DNA from 3 places in the Massilia sp. KIM genome. Region 3 is predicted to be linked to each of the others. Evidence: predicted binding sites of a transcription regulator. Region 3 holds the regulator's gene; each other region holds the start of a gene.
What was found. The regulator HrcA, encoded in region 3, represses chaperone genes, less so after heat shock. The targets are predictions, from matches to a motif close to TTAGCACTCNNNNNNNNNGAGTGCTAA.
Positions count from the first base shown of each region.

Region 1: the regulator HrcA is predicted to act here: its motif matches at 1,456-1,482, upstream of groES (co-chaperone GroES).
Region 2: the regulator HrcA is predicted to act here: its motif matches at 2,277-2,303, upstream of rpoH (RNA polymerase sigma factor RpoH).

Region 1 covers NZ_MVAD01000002.1:787,002-794,076, reverse strand. Annotated here, with positions in the region: gene B0920_RS18200 (EVE domain-containing protein) at 1-196, opposite strand, end outside; RNA gene ssrS (6S RNA) at 461-642, opposite strand; gene B0920_RS18190 (cell division protein ZapA) at 688-999, opposite strand; gene B0920_RS18185 (hypothetical protein) at 996-1,229, opposite strand; gene groES (co-chaperone GroES) at 1,574-1,864, shown strand; gene groL (chaperonin GroEL) at 1,913-3,559, shown strand; gene B0920_RS18170 (glutathione S-transferase family protein) at 3,660-4,325, opposite strand; gene B0920_RS18165 (LysR family transcriptional regulator) at 4,461-5,357, shown strand; gene B0920_RS18160 (hypothetical protein) at 5,454-5,813, shown strand; gene B0920_RS18155 (hypothetical protein) at 5,887-6,354, shown strand; gene B0920_RS18150 (glucokinase) at 6,447-7,075, opposite strand, start outside.
Region 2 covers NZ_MVAD01000001.1:3,105,122-3,112,196, reverse strand. Annotated here, with positions in the region: gene yghU (glutathione-dependent disulfide-bond oxidoreductase) at 1-80, opposite strand, end outside; gene B0920_RS13580 (3'-5' exoribonuclease) at 249-725, shown strand; gene arfB (alternative ribosome rescue aminoacyl-tRNA hydrolase ArfB) at 810-1,208, opposite strand; gene rpoH (RNA polymerase sigma factor RpoH) at 1,261-2,151, opposite strand; gene ftsX (permease-like cell division protein FtsX) at 2,633-3,562, opposite strand; gene B0920_RS13560 (cell division ATP-binding protein FtsE) at 3,559-4,218, opposite strand; gene ftsY (signal recognition particle-docking protein FtsY) at 4,227-5,324, opposite strand; gene B0920_RS13550 (hypothetical protein) at 5,565-5,783, shown strand; gene B0920_RS13545 (thiamine pyrophosphate-binding protein) at 5,820-7,075, opposite strand, start outside.
Region 3 covers NZ_MVAD01000002.1:127,828-134,902, reverse strand. Annotated here, with positions in the region: gene B0920_RS15380 (barstar family protein) at 371-697, opposite strand; gene dapB (4-hydroxy-tetrahydrodipicolinate reductase) at 699-1,508, opposite strand; gene B0920_RS15370 (outer membrane protein assembly factor BamE) at 1,519-2,127, opposite strand; gene fur (ferric iron uptake transcriptional regulator) at 2,207-2,635, shown strand; gene hrcA (heat-inducible transcriptional repressor HrcA) at 2,700-3,716, opposite strand; gene B0920_RS15355 (HAD family hydrolase) at 3,830-4,534, opposite strand; gene B0920_RS15350 (hypothetical protein) at 4,725-5,312, shown strand; gene B0920_RS15345 (hypothetical protein) at 5,333-5,956, shown strand; gene B0920_RS25985 (hypothetical protein) at 6,132-6,299, opposite strand; gene rsmA (16S rRNA (adenine(1518)-N(6)/adenine(1519)-N(6))-dimethyltransferase RsmA) at 6,646-7,075, opposite strand, start outside.

The sequences.
Region 1 (7,075 bases), 660 kb from region 3:
CCAGGCCGGCCACGCCGGGCACGGCGCAGCTCGAGTGGTAGAACAGGACGCCGTCGCCGACCGACATGGCGTCGCGCATGAAGTTGCGCGCCTGGTAGTTGCGCACGCCGAACCAGGCGACCGTTTTCCCGGGAGCGGCCAGCACGTCCTCAAAACTGACCTCGTCGGGTTCGGATTTCATCAACCAATAGCGCATCGCGCCTCCAACAAAAGCGCGCCCGGAATGCAAATGCTCTGCGTTGGCCGTGATCCGTCGTTCCGGCGCAGGCCTGGTCGGCCACGCCGGAACCCAAGTTTGCACGCGCTGCTGCGGGCCGTAAAAGGGCAGCGCGACATTGTAAACTTGGGTCCCCGCCTGCGCGGGGGCGACGGTTTTACGGCCGACCAGTGAGCCTGAAGCCCCCACCCGGCGCGCGCATAAAAAAAAGCGGCTGCGACCAATGCGCAACCGCCCCATGTATATAGCCCCGCCTGTGCCGTTTTTGCCGGCATCCTGAACCAAATAGGTTCAAGGCGGTCGCGGTCAGATCAATTTCGGGTTCGTCGGACTAGCGACGATCACGCCCATCGAACGTGTTCCACAACCTATGCGTGAGAATGGTTCAAGGAATATATGGCAAATCTCGAACACCGCAGGGTAGTGCGCAGTTTACTCTCTTACTCCGTCATGTCAAACGGTTTTGACTCTCAGGACAGATTTTCCTGAGGGGACAAAGCCTTGTCGAGCACCGTGTGCATGGCCTCGAGTTTCTGCTTGACTTCGAGGATAGACATGTCCGACAGCGGCCCCTGCGGGGACTTCACCGACAGGAACTCGGCCGCGACCGACAGCGCCGCCATGACCGCGATGCGGTCCGTGCCCTTCACCTTACCGGAGTCGCGCAGCGCGCACATCTTGCCGTCGAGGTAGCCGACGGCCTCGCGCAAGGTGCGTTCCTCGCCTTCGCGGCAAGCCAGGCGGTAGGGCTGGCCCATGATGGTGACGTCGAGCTGGATCATTGGGTGGCCTCGCTTTCGTCCGCCTCTTCCTCATTCGGTGGCGGCGGCAGTTGTTCGAGCAGGGCCTCGACGCGGCGCTGGGCTTCGATGAGTCTTTCCTTGAACGCGATGTTCTCCGCACTCAGCAGGGAATTGGCCTGGCGCAGCAGGTAGTTCTCGGCGCGCAGCGACTGGGTCAGCTGGGCGAGCCGGTCGATCTTGTCTGAGAGGTCTTGGAATTCGGAAATCATTCGACACTATAGGACTGAGATGGTTTTTCCGTCAACCGAATCGCACGCCCCCGGGGAGCGGCCATTCGTGCGGCATGGATGCAGGAGGGAGTGTACCCTGTCCGGCTTGTTTTGCTGACAAGACAGCATTTGAGGGGTACAGCCCTCCATTACATTGGACCAGATCAAAAAGTTCAGTTAATCATCCAACACACTGTCTTGAAATGGTAAATTATCGTCCCTATAATTAGCACTCGTTAGCGGAGAGTGCTAACAACTCTTTGCAGCCGACGCAGACCATCACACAAAAACGGATGCGGCGGCGCCCTTAGCTAGTCAAACCATTGAAATATAAGGAGTTTTGCATGAACCTTCGTCCTCTGCACGATCGCGTTATCGTGAAGCGTCTCGACCAGGAAACCAAAACTGCGTCCGGCCTGATCATCCCCGATGCAGCCGCCGAGAAGCCGGACCAGGGTGAGGTGCTCGCCGTCGGCAACGGCAAGGTGCAGGAGAATGGTCAAGTTCGCCCGCTGGAAGTGAAGGTCGGCGACCGCGTGCTGTTCGGCAAGTACTCCGGCCAGGCCGTCAAGGTCAACGGCGAAGAACTGCTGGTGATGCGCGAAGAAGACATCATGGCCGTCGTGGCGCAGTAATCCTCCCCCTCATAGTTACATTCACGAATTCATTCGGAGATACAGAACATGGCAGCTAAAGAAGTAGTGTTCGGCGACGTCGCACGCGCCAAGATGGTCGAAGGCGTCAACATCCTGGCCAACGCCGTCAAAGTCACCCTGGGCCCGAAAGGCCGCAACGTCGTGCTGGAGCGCTCGTTCGGCGCCCCGACCGTCACCAAGGACGGCGTCTCGGTCGCCAAAGAGATCGAGCTGAAAGACAAGCTCATGAACATGGGCGCGCAGATGGTCAAGGAAGTCGCTTCCAAGACCAGCGACAACGCCGGCGACGGCACCACCACCGCGACCGTGCTGGCCCAAGCCATCGTGCGCGAAGGCATGAAGTTCGTTGCCGCCGGCATGAACCCGATGGACCTGAAGCGCGGCATCGACAAGGCCGTCGCAGCCACCGTCGAAGAACTGAAGAAGATCGCCAAGCCGACCACCACCTCCAAGGAAATCGCCCAGGTTGGCGCGATCTCGGCCAACTCGGAAACCTCGATCGGCGAGCGCATCGCCGAAGCGATGGAAAAAGTCGGCAAGGAAGGCGTCATCACCGTCGAAGACGGCAAGTCGCTGAACGACGAACTGGACATCGTGGAAGGCATGCAGTTCGACCGCGGCTACCTGTCGCCCTACTTCATCAACAACCCGGACAAGCAGGTCGCCGTTCACGAGAACCCGTTCATCCTGCTGTGCGACAAGAAGATCTCCAACATCCGTGACCTGCTGCCGGTGCTGGAGCAAGTGGCTAAGGCCGGCCGTCCGCTGGTGATCGTCGCCGAAGACATCGAAGGCGAAGCCCTGGCGACCCTGGTGGTCAACAACATCCGTGGCATCCTGAAGACCGTCGCCGTCAAGGCTCCGGGCTTCGGCGACCGCCGCAAGGCCATGCTGGAAGACATCGCCATCCTGACCGGCGGCCAGGTGATCGCCGAAGAAGTCGGCCTGACCCTGGAAAAAGTCACCCTGGCCGAACTGGGCCAGGCCAAGCGCGTCGAAGTGGGCAAGGAAAACACCATCATCATCGACGGCGCAGGCCAGGCTGAAGCGATCGAAGGCCGCGTCAAGCAGATCCGCCTCCAGATCGAAGAAGCGACTTCGGACTACGACCGCGAGAAGCTGCAGGAGCGCGTTGCCAAGCTGGCAGGCGGTGTCGCCGTGATCCGCGTCGGCGCTGCGACCGAAGTCGAGATGAAAGAGAAGAAGGCACGCGTGGAAGACGCGCTGCACGCCACCCGCGCTGCCGTGGAAGAAGGCATCGTCCCGGGCGGCGGCGTGGCCCTGCTGCGCGCTCGCGCTTCGCTCAACGTCAAGGGCGACAACCCGGACCAGGAAGCAGGCATCAAGATCGTCCTGCGCGCCATGGAAGAGCCGCTGCGCATGATCGTCGCCAACGCCGGCGATGAGCCGTCGGTCGTGGTGGCTGCCGTGCTGGCAGGCTCGGGCAACTACGGCTACAACGCCGCCAACGGCACCTACGGCGACATGGTCGAGATGGGCGTGCTGGATCCGGCCAAGGTCACCCGCTCGGCGCTGCAGAACGCAGCCTCGATCGCCGGCCTGATGCTGACCACCGACTGCATGGTCTCGGAAGTCGTCGAAGACAAGCCGGCCGGCGGCATGGGCGGCATGGGCGGCATGGGTGGCATGGGCGGCATGGACGGCATGATGTAATTGCCGTCCGGCGCCGGCGGCGCGCCCCAGGCGCGCCGCATGCACCAGACAAGAAAGCCCGCAGGGTTCGCGCCCTGCGGGCTTTTTGTTTGTCCGCGCCTCAAGCGGGCAGACGCAGGCGCGCCGCCAGCACGCCCTGGCGCCGCTCGACGAAGTCGCGCAGGGCGGCCGGATAGTCGGGCCGCACCGCCTTGCGCACCGAGGGCCGCGCCGCCAGCGCGCGGCGCCAGGCCTGCAGCTTCGCCAGGCCCGCGAGCATGGAGGGCATGTCGGCCTGGTCGAACAGGTCGAGGTAGCGGAACACCGGGGCGAAGGCGGCGTCCACCAGCGAGAAGCCGGCGCCCGCGAAATAGGGGCCCTCGCCGAGCGCCTGCTCCAGCGACTCGAAGCGGGCGCGCAGTTGCAGGCGCGCGCTCTCGAACGCCCCCTCCTCCACCGCCGAGTACAGGGCGGCGATGCCGTTCAGGACGGCGGACGCGAACTCGACCCAGCCGCGGTGCCGGGCGCGGGCCAGCGGGTCGGCCGGGTGCAGCGCGGGCAGCACCGTATCCTCCAGGTACTCGCAGATGACGGCCGATTCGAACACCGGCTCGCCCTCGGCCAGCAGCAGCGGCGTCTTGCCGAGCGGCGAAAGCGCCAGGAACCAGGCCGGCTTGTTGGCCAGGTCGATGTCGGTGCGCTCGTAGGGGACCTGTTTTTCCTCGAGCGCGATCACGGCGCGCTGCACGTAGGGGCAAAGCGGGTGGCTGATCAGTTGCAGCCGCATGGCGTCTTGCTTCGGCGCGCGGCCGGGATGCGCGGCGTGGGGAACGTGGCCTTGGTCGGTCATGGGACACCCTGGTGACGTGAGTTGAGATGCGCCCACTCTACCTATGCAAGAATGCACGTAAAATAGGCAAGCATGAAAGCTCCCTATGCAAAACTGCAATCGAAGCTCGGTCTCCCGGACCTCGAGATCATCCTGGCCCTGCACCGCGGCCGCAACCTGGCCGGGGCGGCCGAGCGGCTCAAGGTCGACGCCTCGACCGTGTTCCGCTCGATCAAGCGCATCGAGAAGGACATCGGCGAGGTCCTGTTCGATCGCGGCCGCCACGGCTACGTGGCGACCGAACTGGGGCGCGAACTGGCCGGCCACGCCGAACGCATCGAAGCCCAGCTCGAGGAAGCGCGCGAACTCGCGTTCAACCAGGCCGCCGAGCCCTCGGGCACCCTGCGCCTGACCACCACCGACACCCTGCTGCACAGCGTGCTGATGCCGGTCCTGGCGCGCTTCGCGAGCGCCTATCCGAAGATCGACCTGGAGCTGGTCACCACCAACGCGGTCGCCAACCTGAGCCAACGCGACGCCGACATCGCGATCCGCGCCACCCGCCACCCGCCCGAGCACCTGGTCGGCATCCGCCTGGGCGCCCTGCGCGCCGCGGTCTACGCCGGCAAGGACTACCTGGCCGCGCAGCCGCCGGGCCGGCACTACAGCGAGATGGACTGGATCGCGCTCGACGACAGCCTGCCCGACCACCCCTCGCAGCGCTGGCGCCGCGAGCATTATCCGAAGCTTGCGCCGCGTTACAAGGTCAACAGCGTGCTGTCGCTGGCGGGCGCCATCGTGAACGGCTTCGGCGTGGGCGTGGCGCCGCTCGCCGTGCTGGCCGCGCATCCCCAGGCCGTGATCGTCGACGGCCCGCTGGCGGAGCTCGACACCGAGCTGTGGGTGCTGGCCCATCCCGACACGCGCTACCTGGGGCGCATGAAAGCCATGTTCGATTTCCTGCGCGCCGAGGTCCGGCTCCCCGCCTGAGGAAACATTTGCTTACATCTGTTTCGCGCTGTTGACTGCACAGCTCGCGGTTAAGGCCTACATTGGCGAAAAGACATTCCGTTGTTGGGGACGACCATGAAACGCATTGCACTGACTCTCTTGCCCGCCCTGCTGCTCGCCATCCAGGCGCCGGCCAGCGCCCACGGGCGCCATGGCCACGGCCACCACGGCCACCACGGTCACGGTTACAAGGAGACCTACTGGGACGGCCACTGCAAGGTCGAGCGCAAATACAAGCACGGCGGCTATAAGGAAAAGCGCAAGTGCCGCGCGCCCAGCTACGCCTATTACGACGACGGCTACCGCTATCGCGAACCGGTCTACTACGTCGAGCCGCGTCCGGTCTATGTCGAGCCGCGTCCCGTCTACGTGCAGCCGCGCCCCGTGTATGTCGAACCGGGCGTGTCGATCCACGGCACTTTCCACTTCCGCTGATCGTCCCCAGCTCATCTGTTGCTGCGCGAACAGGCATGGTTTAGTATGACCGCCTCACCCCACGAGGCTCACCATGTCGATTCGCGCTCTCCCTTCTTCCCCGCTGCGCCTGCTCACTGTGTCGCTGGTGTTCGCCTGCGCCCTGGCCGGCTGCAAGCGCGCCGAGCGCGAAGCGCCACCCCCGGCGGCCGCCGAGAAGCCGGCCGCGCAGGCGCCGCGCACCAAGGAGCAGGCCATGGAAAGCCTGCTCGCGCTGCCGGAACTGCGCAACTGGTCGCAGCAGATCGAAAAGCGTTCGGGCGGCGAAGCGCGCGGCGCGGTGATCGAGGACGATCCGGCGCCGCGCGAGATCAATGGCAAGCGCTATTACCAGCTGAGTTTCGTCGAGAACCGGGCCGAGGACGTGCGCCGGCGCGAAAGCTTCCTGGTGGCCCAGGACGGGAACGAGATCCTGGTCGAGGATCCGGTGAACAACGAGCTGCTCAGCCTCCAGGAATGGCGTCGGCGCATCAAGCGCGTCGAGCTGAAAAGCGCGGACTGATTCATCGCGCTGCGTCATCACTTGGATCCCCGCCTTCGCGGGGATGACGAGCCGAGGCGGCTGAACCGTTCTTCAGCGCTCGCAGTGCGGAATCAACTGTCGAGGTGAGAGATCAGGAGGCGGTGCGCCTCGTCCCCCTGCGCGTGCTGTCCATCCACCGAAATCCCCACCGCCATGATGTCGATGAGGAGCAGTTGCAGGATGCGCGAGATCATCGACAGGAAGCTGGTGCTGTCCTCGGCGTGATCCACCGCGAGACAGACGTTCGCCTTGCGCGCCAGCGGCGACTGGCTGTTGCTGATGGCGATCACGTCCGCCCCCGCCGCGCGCGCCGCGTCCACCGCGTCCAGCAGCTCGGTGAGGCTGCCCGAATTCGACACCGCGATCACCACGTCCCCCGGCCCCAGCAGCTCGGCGGCCAGCTTGAACAGGTGGGCGTCGCCATACAGGGCGGTCGGGATCCGGAAGCGGAAGAACTTGTGCTGCCCGTCCAGCGCCACCGCGCGTGAATTGCCCATCGCGTAGAACTCGACCCGCCGGGCCTTGCTCACCAGTTCGATCGCGCGATCCAGCGCGCGCACATCGAGCTGGTCGCGGAAGCGCAGGATGGCGGACACCGTGTTGTCGATCACCTTGGCCGACAGGTCGTGGGTGCTGTCGCTGATGCGCACCTGGCTGTGCCGCACTGGAATCGCGCCGGTCAGGCTGCTGGCGAACTTGA
Region 2 (7,075 bases), on a different contig from region 3:
CGGTTGATGCTGGCGAAGGTGCCGCCGGACGCGGCGGGAGTCCAGACCTTCGGCGGGACGTAGGGCGATTGTTCGGCCATGCTTTCTCCTTGATGCGCGGGCGCCGCGGCCGGCAGCGGGCGGCGACCCAGACGGGTGGAGGAGGATTGTAGCCCCAGCCGCGAAAGCCTGCCGGACGCCGCTCCATTCAGCCGGCAGCGGGCCGGTCCGTGCATAATGGCGGGATCGCCCCACACCGCCGCCACCGCATGCTCGTCTTCATCGACACCGAATTCACCGATTTTTCCAACAAGGATCTGATCAGCCTCGCCCTGGTGGCGGAAGACGGGCGCGAACTGTATGCCGAGTTGGGCGACTACGACAGGGCGCTGTCGAGCGACTTCGTGCGCGCGGTGGTGGAGCCGCTGCTCGGGCGCACGCCCGGGGCGGTGCGCGGCGCGCGGGCCGAGGTCGCGCAGGCCGTGCGCGCCTTCCTGGCCGGCATCGACGCGCCCTGCATCGCCTACGACTACCCGCACGACCTGGTGCTGCTGCGCGAACTGCTGGGCGACATGCCGGCGCCACTGGCGTCCAGCAACGTCTACCGCAAGCTGGACGAGACCCTGATCGAGCGCTACTTCGCGCAGCACGAGGCGCCGGTCCACCACGCGCTGCACGATGCGCGCGCCAACCGTTACGCCTATCGCCCGGATTACCGCCGGCGCCTGACGCGGCGCGCGTCCTGAAGCCGGTTGGGCGGGGGCTGCGCCGCCGACGTGGTCGGGCAGCGCCGATGCGTCAGCCGGCGCCGGCGTGTGCCGGGCGCACCTTCAGTCGCTGACCTTGCCGCGCAGCGCCTTGATCTGGCCGCTGCGCGTCTTGGCCTCGAGGCGGCGGCGCTGGGAGGCGCGGGTGGGACGGGTAGGGCGGCGCACCGCCTGCACCTCGGCCGCCTTGTCGACCAGGGCCTGGAGGCGCGCCAGCGCGTCCAGCTTGTTTTGCTCCAGGCTGCGCGACTGCTGGGCCTTGATGACCAGCACCCCCTCCTGGGTGATGCGGGCGTCGCGCAGCGCCAGCAGGCGCGCCTTGACCGCCTCGGGCAGGGAGGACGCCGCGATGTCGAAGCGCGCGTGCACGGCGCAGGACACCTTGTTGACGTTCTGGCCGCCCGGGCCCTGGGCGCGGATGGCGCTGAACTCGACGTCGGCGGGATCGATGGTGACGGTCATGGAAAAAGAAAGCCCGCGCGAGGCGGGCTTTGGGCTGCGGGGCGGGGACGGCTCAGACGTAGGCCGCCAGGGCGCCCTTCATTTTCTTGAGCGCGGCCGATTCGATCTGGCGGATGCGCTCGGCCGACACGCCGAACTCCTCGGCCAGCGTGTGCAGGGTGGCGCCGGAACCATCGTCGTTGGCCAGCCAGCGCGCTTCGACGATGCGGCGCGAACGCGGGTCCAGCTTCGACAGTGCGGTCTCCAGGCCTTCGGACTGCAGGCGCACCACTTCCTCGGCCTCGATGACCTTGGTCGGTTCCTGCTGGTCCGAGGACAGGTAGGCAATCGGCGAGAACTTGTCGTCTTCGTCGTCGGTCGGCGCTTCCAGCGCGATGTCGCGGCCGGAGAGACGGGTTTCCATCTCGATCACTTCCTCGCGCTTGACGTCCAGCATGCGCGCCAGTTCGTCGACCTGGGCCGGCGACATGGCGTCCAGGCTCTGCTTGTTGCTGCGCAGGTTGAAGAACAGCTTGCGCTGGGCCTTGGTGGTTGCAACCTTCACCAGGCGCCAGTTCTTCAGGATGTATTCATGCATCTCGGCCTTGATCCAGTGCATGGCGTAGGACACCAGACGCACGCCCTGGTTGGGGTCGAAGCGCTTCACCGCCTTCATCAGACCGATATTGCCTTCCTGGATGAGGTCGGCGTGCGGCAGGCCATAGCCCAGGTAGCCGCGCGCGATCGACACCACCAGGCGCAGGTGCGAGAGCACCAGCTTTTGCGCGGCGTCGAGATCGTTCTTTTCCCGCAGCCGCTTCGCCAGCGAGACCTCTTCCTCGTGGGACAGCATCGGCAGACGGTTGACGGCCGAGATATAGGCGTCGATGTTGCCGAGATTGCCGGTGAAACCAAGTCCCAGAGCACGACTGCCGGCCGGAACCAATGCGGATTGTGCGGACATATTCATTTCCCTCGTCGATAAATCTTGCTGCATCCCAATCTGCCACCATTTACTGCTCAGTGACACGGCTGTTACCGCTTGTTACCGGATGCTTGACCTTGATTGGTCTTTCCTTAGCTCATATATTAGCACTCTCCCGAGGTGAGTGCTAGAAACCCCGTGGGCGCTTAAGTCGTGCCAAAGTATTGCCGCAAGGCATCATTTTCGTGGACGCTTCCACTGTAGAGCAGAGGCCCGCTAAATGCTTGATTCAACTCAAGTGTGGCGTACAAGGAGCTGGAAAACCGCCTTAGGGACAGCTTACGGGGGGAAGACCACTTCCTCTGTTGGATGGCGCACGCAGACAAGGCGCGGCCTGTAGGACGATTCCGCGCGATTGCGTAGGGAGGACCGGCTAAGCCATAAGATTATGGCCGAATGTCGGGATTTCAAGCCCCCGTGGAGACGGAAATCTTCCGCCGCCACGGGGTGGTGACGATGCCTAGCGCACGCGCGCCAGGTGGCGGCGTACCGAGAGCATGGCGCCGATCAGCCCCAGCCCGGCGCTGATGGCCAGCAGGCCCGCCACTTCCAGCGCGCCCAGCGGCAGGAGCTGGAAGTTCGAGCCGTACAGGCGGGCGAAGGCCAGGATCGCTTCGTTCAGCGGCAGCAGGGCGGCCGCCACCACGCCCAGCGCCACCGCGCCGGCGCCCAGGCCGAGCAGGGCCCCGGTGTAATAGAAGGGGCGGTGGATGAAGTTGTCGGTCGCGCCCAGCAGCTTGGACACGGCGATTTCCTCCTTCTGGGTCAGCACCTGCAGGCGGATGGTATTGAACACCACCGCGATCACCACGATGCCCAGGGTCACGGCCAGCAGCAGCAGGGCCAGGCGCAGCACGCCCAGCAGGGCCGCCAGACGCTTGACCCAGCTCGAATCGACCTGCACCGCGTCCACGCCCGGCAGCGCGCGCAATTGCTCGACGATGGAGTCGACCTTGCTGGCCGCGCTGGCGCTGGTATAGCCATCCAGCTTCAATACATAGCTGTCGGGCAAGGGATTCTCGCCCAGGGTGTCGATCACCTCGCCCAGTTCGCTGCGCTCCTTGAGCGAGGCCAGGGCGTCCTCGCGCGGGACGAAGGCGACGCTGGTCCTGGCGGCTGCATCGCCGCCGAGGATGGCGCGGATCCGGGGCGCCAGCGCCTGGGCCTGCTCGCGCGGGGTCTCGGCCTTGACGAAGACGCTGATCTCGGGATCGACCGAGAGCTGCTCGGACAGCGGCCGCACGTTGTCGAGCAGGGTGATGCCGGCGAAGGGCAGGGTCAGGGCCAGGGCCACGACCAGCACGTTGAACAGGAAGCTGCCGGGCGACTTGCGCACCGTGCCCAGGGCGGCCCCGAGGGCGAAGCCGTGTTGGCGGAACCAGGGGCTCATGCCGCGCCCTCCACCACCTGGCCATGCTCGAGTCGGATCACGCGGCCGGCCGCGTCCAGCACCTGTTCGTCGTGGGTCGAGATCACGCAGGTGACGCCGGCCAGGTGGAAGGCGTGCAGGGCGTCGATCACGCGCTCGGCCGCGACGCGGTCGAGGTTGGCGGTCGGCTCGTCGGCCAGGATGATCTGCGGGCGGTTGACGATGGCGCGCGCCACCGCCACCCGCTGCTGCTCGCCGCCCGAGAGTTCGAGCGGCATGGCCTTGGCGCGATCCAGCAGGCCGACCTTGTCGAGGGCGGCGCGGGCGCGCCCCTCGGCCTGGCCGCGCGGGGCGCCGGTGACGAGCAGGGGCAGCATCACGTTGGCCAGGATGTGGCGGTCGTTGAGCAGGCGCTGGTGCTGGAAGATCAGGCCCAGGTTGCGGCGCAGGAAGGGGATGCCGGCCTTGTTGATGCGGCCGATGTCCTGGCCGTTGACCAGCACCTTGCCGCTGCTGGGCCGCTCGACCGCGGCCACCATCTTCATCAGGGTCGACTTGCCGGCGCCCGAGGGGCCGGCCAGGTAGACCAGCTCACCCTTGGCGATGTCGAGGGTGACGTCGCGCAGCGCATAGGCCTCGTGCGTGTACTGCTTGGAAACAGACTGGAATGCAATCATGGGTACCTTCAGCCGAGCAGCGCTTCGACGAATTCTTCCGCGTTGAAGGGCTGCAGGTCGTCGAGCTTCTCGCCCACGCCGATGAAGTACACCGGGATCGGGCGGGTGCGCGCGATCGCCGCCAGCACGCCACCCTTGGCGGTGCCGTCCAGCTTGGTGACGATCAGGCCGGTGAGCTGCAGGGCGTCGTCGAAGGCCTTGACCTGGGCCAGGGCGTTCTGGCCGGTATTGCCGTCGATCACCAGCAGGGTCTCGTGGGGGGCGCTCTCCATGCCCTTGCCGATGACGCGCTTGATCTTCTTGAGTTCTTCCATCAGGTGCAGCTGGGTCGGCAGGCGGCCGGCGGTGTCGACCATCACCACGTCGACGCCGCGCGCCTTGCCCGACTGCACCGCGTCGAAGGCGACCGCGGCCGGATCGCCCGAAGCCTGGGAGATCACGGTGACGTTGTTGCGCTGTCCCCAGACCATCAGCTGCTCGCGGGCGGCGGCGCGGAAGGTGTCGCCGGCGGCCAGCAGCACCGACTGGTCGAAGCGCTGCATGTGCTTGGCCAGCTTGCCGATGGTGGTGGTCTTGCCGGCGCCGTTGACGCCGGAAATCATCATCACCAGCGGCTCGTGGCGGCCGAGCTCGAGCGGCTTCTGCAGGGGCTGCAGCAGCTCGATCATCAATTCCTTGAGCGCGTTCTTGACGGCGGCGGCGTCCAGCAGCTTTTCGTCCTTGACGCGGCGGCGCAGGGCGTCGAGCAGGTGCTGGGTGGCGTCCATGCCGGCGTCCGACATCAGGAGGGCGCTTTCGAGTTCCTCGTACAGGTCTTCGTCGATTCGCGCGCCGACGAAGAGCAGAGACAGGTTGCTCGAGGTCTTGGACAGGCCGGCCTTGAGGCGGGCCATCCAGGATTGCTTCTGCTCGGCCGGGCTGGTGGGACGCTCGGCGGTTTCGGGGAACAGGGCGCCGTCCGCGAAGTCGGTCGCGACGGGCGCGGCGGCAGGAGCCTCGGGCTCGGCCGCGACGGCCGGTACCGGGACCGGGACTGACTCGGGCGCGAGGTCGGGCAGGGCCGGCGTTTCCGGGGCCGCTTTTTTTCTTTTGAAGAAACTAAACATAGTCTGGTGGCGGGGCCGCATGCGGCGCCGGCGAAGCGGCGCGATGAAAAAAGTAGCGAATATTCTACCAGAGCAGTAATTCGGCTCCCTGCTGTTTTGCTGCGCCGCGCAAGTCCGGCAAGCATGTCGTGAATCTGTCAAAAAACCCGGCTGCTCAACAGTGCGGAACTGGAAAAACGGACGCAGCTGATATACATTGACATCGGAGAGAGAATCCGCTAATTACAACGGGGAAAAACCGTGAAAATTACCAACTTTTTTAAGCGCCTGGTGTTTGGAGACAATGCCATCGACGGCAATGCCAGCGCCTTCCGTACCCTGGTCGTGTGGGCCTTCATTGCCTTGGTGGCCTTGTTCCTGACCCATCCATCCGGCGAGCCGATCAGTTTCTTCGACAAGCCGATCCCCTTGCCGCCTGAACTCGGCCTCGAGCACGCGCCCACATCCTTGACCCCCTGACCCGACCGGCTTGGCCAGCCGGGCCAGGCGCGGCGATCAGGCCTTGGCCTTGGCGGCCTGTGCATTCTTGCGGATGGTCTCGAGGGTCGCGTTCGGCGTGATCAGCTCGCCATCGTAGCGCAGTTCGATCAGCGCGGGCAGCTTGCGTTCGTTGGCGAAGACGAGTGCGCGCGCCAGGGCCGGCGCGAAATCTTCCGTCTTCTCCACCACATCGCCGTGGCCGCCGTAGGCGCGCGCCAGGGCGGCGAAATCCGGATTGTGCAGCCCGGTGCCCGAGACGCGGCCCGGGTATTCGCGTTCCTGGTGCATGCGGATGGTGCCGAACATGCCGTTGTTGAACACCAGGATCACCACGCCGGCGCCGTACTGCACGGCGGTCGCCAGTTCCTGGCCGGTCATCATGAATTCGCCGTCGCCGGCGAAGCTCACGACGGTGCGCTCGGGGCGCACGATCTTGGCGCCGACCCCGGCCGGCACCGCATAGCCCATCGCGCCATTGGTCGGCGCCAGCTGGGTGCGCAGCCCGCCGTAGCGGTAGAAGCGGTGCGCCCAGGACGCGTAGTTGCCGGCGCCATTGGTGATGATGGCGTCGCGCGGCAACTGGCGCATCAATTCCTGCACCACCTGCCACAGGTCCAGCGGCGCATTGCCTTCACGGAAGATCGGCGGCTGTTCCTGGTAGGCGGCCAGCTCGGCCTTCGCCTCGGCCACCGTGCCCTGCCAGGCGGCGGCGTCGACCGGTTCCATCGCGGCCAGCATGGCGCAGGCCTGCGCCATGCCGCTGGCGATCATCAGTTCGCCCTGGTAGACGCTGCCCAGTTCTTCCGGGTCCGGGTGGATGTGGACCAGGCGCTGGCGCGGCACCGGCGAAGCCAGCAGCGAGTAGCCGCTGGTGGTCATCTCGCCCAGGCGCGGGCCGAGGGCGATCACCAGGTCGGCTTCCTTCACGCGCGCGGCCAGTTTGGGGTTGATGCCGATGCCGACGTCGCCGATGTAGTTCGGGTGGGCATTGTCCAGCAGGTCCTGGAAGCGGAAGGTGCAGGCCACCGGCAGGTGGTTGGCCTCGGCGAAGCGGCGCAGGTCGGCGCAGGCCTCCTCGGTCCAGGTATTGCCACCCAGCAGGACGAGCGGGCGGCGGCTCTCGGCCAGCATGGTGCGCAGCTGGGCGACCTGGGCGGCGGCCGGCGCGCCCTGCACCGGCTGGTAGCGGCGGGTGTCGGCCACGGCCGCGGTTGAGACCAGCATGTCCTCGGGCAGGGCCAGCACCACCGGGCCGGGGCGGCCACTGGTGG
Region 3 (7,075 bases):
ATCGGCGTCCGGAGGCCTGAATACCTCGTCCAGAGCCTCAAAACGTCATCCCGCGGCCGCACAGCGTCGTCCCGGGCCGCAAAACGTCGTCCCGCTGCCCCAAAACGTCATCCCGGCGAAGGCCGGGATCCAAGTTTCTGCGCTGGTACGCGGCTTATGTGTAGGCCAACATGACGCGACGAACTTGGATCCCGGCCTTCGCCGGGATGACGGTTTTGAAGCTGGCGGTGATGGTTAAGGTGCTGGCTCTCGCACTGGCGCTGTTCGCGCAATGGTGCTGGTTCTCGCACTTGTGCTGTTTGCGCAATGACGCTGGTCTTTGCACTGGTGCGGGTGCTGTGCCTTGTACCCTGCCAAGTGCAACGCGCGATCAGCGCAGCACCAGCTTGAGCGCCGGCTTCTCGCCATAATCCTCGTAGCGCTCGTTGATGCCGCCCACGCAGTAAGCGAGCTCTTCCAGCAGGTCGGGAACCTGCGCCTTCATCTTCCCGGCATCCTTGACCACGATCTCCAGCACCTCGTTCTCCCCGAGGCGAAAGCGCGTCATGTTTTCCTCGTCGCGCAGGTAGCTCATGCAGTCCACCCAGGCGTCGATGCTGTCGCCGTAGGTCTCGGGAAAACCGAAGACGCGCCGGCTTTCGGCGTGAAAGGCCGCCTCGTCGACGATGGCGGCGCCGTTCAGTTCCACGCTCGCCATGTCAGCCCTTCAGGCCCAGCACGTCGTGCATGTCGAACAGGCCGGCCGGCTTGTCGGCCAGGAAGCGCGCCGCGCGCAGCGAGCCGTGGGCGTAGGTCACGCGGCTGCTCGACTTGTGGCTGATCTCGATGCGCTCGCCGGTGCCCAGGAACATCACGGTGTGGTCGCCCACCACGTCGCCGCCGCGCACGGTGGCGAAGCCGATGGTCGACGGGTCGCGCTCACCGGTCACGCCTTCGCGGCCGTACACCGCGCACTCCTTCAGGTCGCGTCCCAGCGCATCGGCGATCACCTCGCCCATCTTCAGCGCCGTGCCCGAAGGCGCGTCGACCTTGTGGCGATGGTGGGCCTCGACGATCTCGATGTCGTAGCCTTCCGAGAAGCTCTTGGCCGCCATTTCCAGCAGCTTGAGGGTGACGTTCACGCCCACGCTCATGTTGGGGGCGAACACCACCGCGGTCTTTCCAGCGGCGGCGCGGATCGCGGCCTTGCCGGCCTCGTCGAAGCCGGTGGTGCCGATCACGATCTTCTTGCCGTGGGCGGCGCAGTAGTCCAGGTGCTTCAGGGTGCCTTCCGGACGGGTGAAGTCGATCAGGATGTCGGCCCTGGCCAGCCCGGCGTCGAGGTCGGACTGGATGACCACGCCGGTCAGCTGGCCCGAGAAGGCGCCGGCGTCGTTGCCGATTTCCGGCGCGCCGGGCACGCCCAGGGCGCCCACCAGCTCGCAGTCGGGCGCGGACTGGATGGCCTCGATCAGCATGCGGCCCATGCGGCCATTGGCGCCGGCGACGGCGATCTTCAATGTGCTCATGCCGGGCTCCTTACGGCGTCACCGGCGCGGGCGCGCCCGGACGGACCGGCTCGACCGGACGCGATTCGGCTTTCTTCTTCGGCACCTTGGCCGGACCGGCGATGCGGTCGATGTAGTCGCGCTCGCTCGGCAGGTTGCCGCCTTCGAAGCGCTCGACCTTGTCGTCCTTGAAGAACACGGTGACGCGGCTGGTGGTCAGCTCGCCATTGCCGCGCGCCAGGTAGAACGGGTAGTCCCAGCGGTCGGCGTGGAAGGCGTCGGTCAGGAGCGGCGAACCGAGCAGGAAGCGCACCTGGTCGCGGGTCTGGCCGACCTTCAGCTGGCTCAGCATCTCCTGGGAGACGAAGTTGCCCTGCTGGATGTCCGGACGGTAGGGCGAGAACAGCCACAGGAACTTCTGCAGCTTGGTGACCTGGGTGGTCTGCGCGCCGGCGTTGGCGATGGCGGCGGATTTCTCCGCGTCGGCGGCCGTTGCCGCCGGGTCCGTGCTCACCGGCGCCGCCGGACGCGTCTGGTTGCGCCAGCTCGCGCAGCCCGACAGGGTCAGGACGCAGACGAGACCTGCCGCGAGCGCAGCCCTGGCGGGAAATCGATGGAGAACGGCTTGTTTGACGCGCATAAGTAACCTCAAAACGTTTGAGCGGGAGCTCCAAAACGCTATATCATAAAGCACTCCGCCAATATACGAGTAACAAAACATGAGCAACAACCCGACCGACCTGAAGGCCAGCGGCCTGAAGGCTACTCTCCCGCGCATCAAAATCCTGGAAATCTTCCAGAACAGCGCGGTACGGCACCTCACGGCGGAAGATGTGTACAAGATCCTTCTGGCCGACAACATGGACGTGGGTCTGGCGACCGTCTACCGGGTGCTGACCCAGTTCGAGCAGGCCGGCCTGCTGAACCGCAATCACTTTGAAACCGGCAAGGCGATCTACGAGCTCAACGCCGGCTCGCACCACGACCACCTCGTGTGTCTGGACTGCGGCCACGTCGAAGAGTTCTACGACGACGAGATCGAGTCGCGCCAGCACAAGATCGCGACCGAGCGCGGCTACAAGATCGCCGAGCATGCGCTTGCGATTTACGGCAATTGTGTCAAAGTGAATTGCCCGCGGAAACAATAAGCGGGATGTTGCGGTTTCGTTAGCAAAAAAGCACGCCTGCGGCGTGCTTTTTTATTAGGGGTAGTTAGGGATTACTCAGCGCGTTCGACAGCAGCTTGGCCGTGATGTCCACGATCGGGATCACCCGCTCGTAGGCCATGCGGGTCGGCCCGATCACCCCCAGGGTGCCGACGATGCGCCCATTCACCTCGTAGGGCGCGGTCACCACGCTCATCTCGTCCATCGGCACCAGCTTCGACTCCCCGCCGATGAAGATCTGCACTCCGCCCGCCTTGCTGGACACATCCAGCAACTGCATCAGCCCGGTCTTCTGCTCGAACATCTCGAACATCTGGCGCAGCGAACTCATGTTGGACGACAGGTCGGCCACCGAGAGCAGGTTGCGTTCGCCGGCGATCACCATCTCGTCGCCCTCGGCCATGGCTTCGCTGCCGGCCTCCACCGCCGCCTGCATCAGGCGTCCCATGTCGTCGCGCAACTGGCGCAGCTCGCCCGTCAGGCGGTCGCGCACCTCGTCGAAGGTCAGCCCGGCATAGTTCTGATTCAGGTAATTGGCCGATTGCGTGAGCTGGCCGGGGGTGTAGTCCACGTCGGTCAGCAGCAGGCGGTTCTGGACGTCGCCGCGCGGGTCGACGATGACCAGCAGGATGCGCTTTTCCGACAGGCGCAGGAATTCGATCTGCTGGAACACCGATTCGCGGCGCGGGCTCTGCACGACGCCGGCGAACTGGGACAACGAGGACAGCATCTGGGCCGCGTTGGCGATGAGCTTCTGCGGCTGCTGCACCGGCAGGCGCATGCGCTCGGCTTCCACCGCCGTCTCGTCGATGTGCTGCACGGTGAGCAGGGTGTCGACGAACAGGCGGTAGCCGCGCGGCGTCGGGATCCGGCCGGCCGAGGTATGCGGGCTGGCCACGTAGCCCATTTCCTCGAGGTCGGCCATGATGTTGCGGATCGTGGCCGGAGACAGGTCGAGGCCGGAAATCTTCGACAGCGCGCGCGAGCCTACCGGCTGGCCGTCGGCGATATAGCGTTCGACGAGCGCTTTGAGCAGGGTTTGGGCACGGTTATCGAGTTGCATGATTCATGGAAGCAAAGCTTTGCTGCCTAATATTATATGTAGATGAGGGCGCATGGCCCGGAGCGCAAGCCCGGCTCTGCGCCGGCTCAAGCCGCGCCAGCCATGCCCGTGCTTCAGTCGTATTCGCGTTTCAGCCAGTCCACCAGTTCGTCCAGGCTGCTCACTTCGGCATCCGGCCGCACTTCGTGCGCCAGGTCGTTGGTCTTACCCATGCGGTTCATCCACACCGCGCGCAGGCCGGCGCGCTGGGCTCCCTGCACGTCCAGCAGCAGGTCGTCGCCGACGTAGACCGCCTCATGCGGCGCCACGCCGAGCGCCTCGCAGCCGGCCAGGAAAATCGCGGCCTCCGGCTTGGCCACGCCGAGCTGGTGGGCCGCGACCGAGCCCTGGAAATGGTGGGCCAGGCCGATGGTCTGCAGGTCGGCGTTGCCGTTGGTAATCGAACCGATGCGCACCCTTCCCTTCAGGCGCAGCAGGCCGGGCAGCACGTCGTCATAGGGAATCACGGCGTTGCGCGCGGCAAAGAATTCCACCATGGCCAGTTCCACCTTGGCCACATCCTCACCCGCCTGCTCGAAGGCGGCGGTAAGGCCGGCGCGGCGCAGGGCGCCCAGGTCGAGCTGGAACTCGGGCCGGCTGGCCAGCAGTTCGAGGCGCGCCTGGCGCAGGGTGTCGATGGTATATTGCTCGGCCACCCGGGGCGCGTGCCGGCGCAGCCATTCGTACAGAATTTTTTCCGCTTCCAGGATGACAGGCGCAATAGGCCACAGGGTATCGTCGAGATCGAACAGGACGGCTTTGGGCCAGGGTGTCGTCATAGGTGAACCGGTAATGGGAATGCTCGCCCCAAGCATAGCGAGCCGTTGGCTGAAAAGCAATCGCGTGCACCGGTTACACCAGGATACAAAGGCAAATGGACCAGTTGCTTGCCAAATGCACTAAAATGTTGGGCGATTTGTCTATCCGACCGCGCAGCTGCGCTATCCCCCGAACAATTGGAGTGAGTAAATGAAGAGTTCCTACCTGCGTGCCGGCGCCGTGCTGGCATGCACGCTCGCGCTGTCTGCCTGCGGTGGCAGCGATGGCGACCTGCTGCTCGGCGGCAGCTTCTCCGGCGTGACCAAGCCCGGCCTGGTGCTGACCAACAACGGCGGCTCCGATTACGCAGTCCCCGTGCCGGCCAACGGCACCGGCACGGATCGCTTCTATTTCCCGAACCTGGTCTCCACCGACGACCAGTACAACGTCGAGGTCAAGGCGCGCCCGGACAATACCGAGAAGTGCGACGTGATCAACGGCCGCGGCCGCGCCGCCTTCAACATCACCACCGTGCAGATCGTCTGCACCATCAAGACCCACAAGCTGACCGGCACGATCAGCAACCTGAAAGGCCAGCTGGAGCTCGTCAACGGCGCCGACAAGGTCGTGGTCCCGGCCGGCGCCACCAGCTTCGCGATGACCCCGGTGTTCGAGGATGCGGTGTACGGCGTGACCGTGCTGAAGAATCCCGAAGGCCAGACCTGCACCATCGCCAATGGCAGCGGCGTCATGCGCAATACCGACGTGACCAACCTGGCCGTCACCTGCACCCCGTAATCTATCCGGAGTTTATGCGAATGAAGTCTTCCCTGATCCGTCCGGCGCTCGCGCTGGCCCTGGTTGCGGGCCTGTCCGCCTGCGGCGGCGGCGGCAAAGCCACCTTCACCATCGGCGGCACCATTGGCGGCCTCGAGTACACCGGCCTGAAGCTGACCAGCAATGGCCAGGAAATCAGCGTCAATCCGCCCGCCAAGGCCGGCGAGAACGTGAGCTTCAACTTCCCGCGCCAGATCGAGTACGGCGACGTCTACAACGTCCAGGTCAGCCAGCAGCCGCTGCACCAGCGCTGCGCCCCGGCCGGCCAGTTCCCGAACAACAGCGACACCGCCGGCCGGCTGGCGGCCATCAACGTCCTGATTTCCTGCTCGGTCAACCAGTACACCGTCGGCGGCAAGATCACCGGCCTGACCGCGGACGGCCTGGTGCTGGCCAACGGCAGCGGCGGCGGCAACCTGCTCGTTCCCAAGGACGCCAAGGAATACGTCATGCCCCTGCCCGTGGCCTATAACGTGACCTACGGCATCGCCATCATCGAACAGCCGGCCGGCCTGATCTGCACCGTGGCCAACCCGGCGGGCACCATGGGCGACGCCAACGTGACCAACGTGGACATCACCTGCCGCCCGCGCATCCTGGCGTAAGATATATCAAAAACTTATGTCGAGTATTTGAAAGAGAAATTGGACGTATATGCTGTCACGCAGCATACTAGCTCCTGTCTCCTCCAACTCTCCTCAGAAAAGAATTGGATTTCAAGCCCGCTCCACACAGCGGGCTTTTTTTCGCCCGCGCTTTCCTGAGGCTGAACTGCAGGGCTCAGCGGGCGGCGCTGACCTTCACGACGGCGATCTTGTCCATGCCGACCGAGACCTGGGCGTGGTAGGCGTCGGAGGCTTTTTCGGTGGCGGCCACGGCGTAGCTGCTGCCGCCGGCGACGATCAGGGCGGCCAGGAAGATGGTTTCCATGTGCTTGAGGACGTTCATGATGTGCTCCTTCGGGTGAGTGGGTAGGCCTGAATGGCCTGTCGATGGAAGCACTATAGGAAAACGCCGCCTGGGGCTCCAGCGGCGTGCGACGGACTGCGGAAAAGGTGGGGTGGAAAGGCCCGGGAGGACGCTGGAATGCGTTTGTGCGGTGCAAAAACTGAACGCTTCAGCTTCGCTCCGGCGGCAGTAAAACGTCATTCCGGCGAAGGCCGGAATCCAAGTTTGCGCGTGCGGCTTCGGCAGACGAACTTGGATTCCGGCCTTCGCCGGAATGACGGTTTTATGGCTGACTCAGAGAATGAAGGTGCGGGGCGAGCTTGCTAGACCGCCTTATGGCACGGCCCTAGAGCAGATTGGCCAAGGCCACATACTGCTCCAGCCCCACCGCCTCCGGCCTCGCCCCCGGATCGATCCCCGCCTCCACCAGCTGCGCCTCGGTAAACATCCCCGCCACGCAATTGCGGATCACCTTGCGCCTCTGCGAAAACGCCTTGGCCACCACCCGCTCCAGCTTCACCGGATCGCAGGCCAGCCGCTCGCGCTTGGGGATCATGCGCACGATCGCCGAATCCACCTGGGGCGGCGGGTCGAAGGCGGTCGGCGGCACCACGAACAGCAGTTCCATGTCGTAGCGCCACTGCAGCATCACCGTCAGCCGGCTGTAGGCCTTGGTGCCCGGCTCGGCCACCATGCGCTCCACCACCTCCTTCTGCAGCATGAAATGCTGGTCCTCGACCAGGTGGGCGAATTCGGCCAGGTGGAACAGCAGGGGG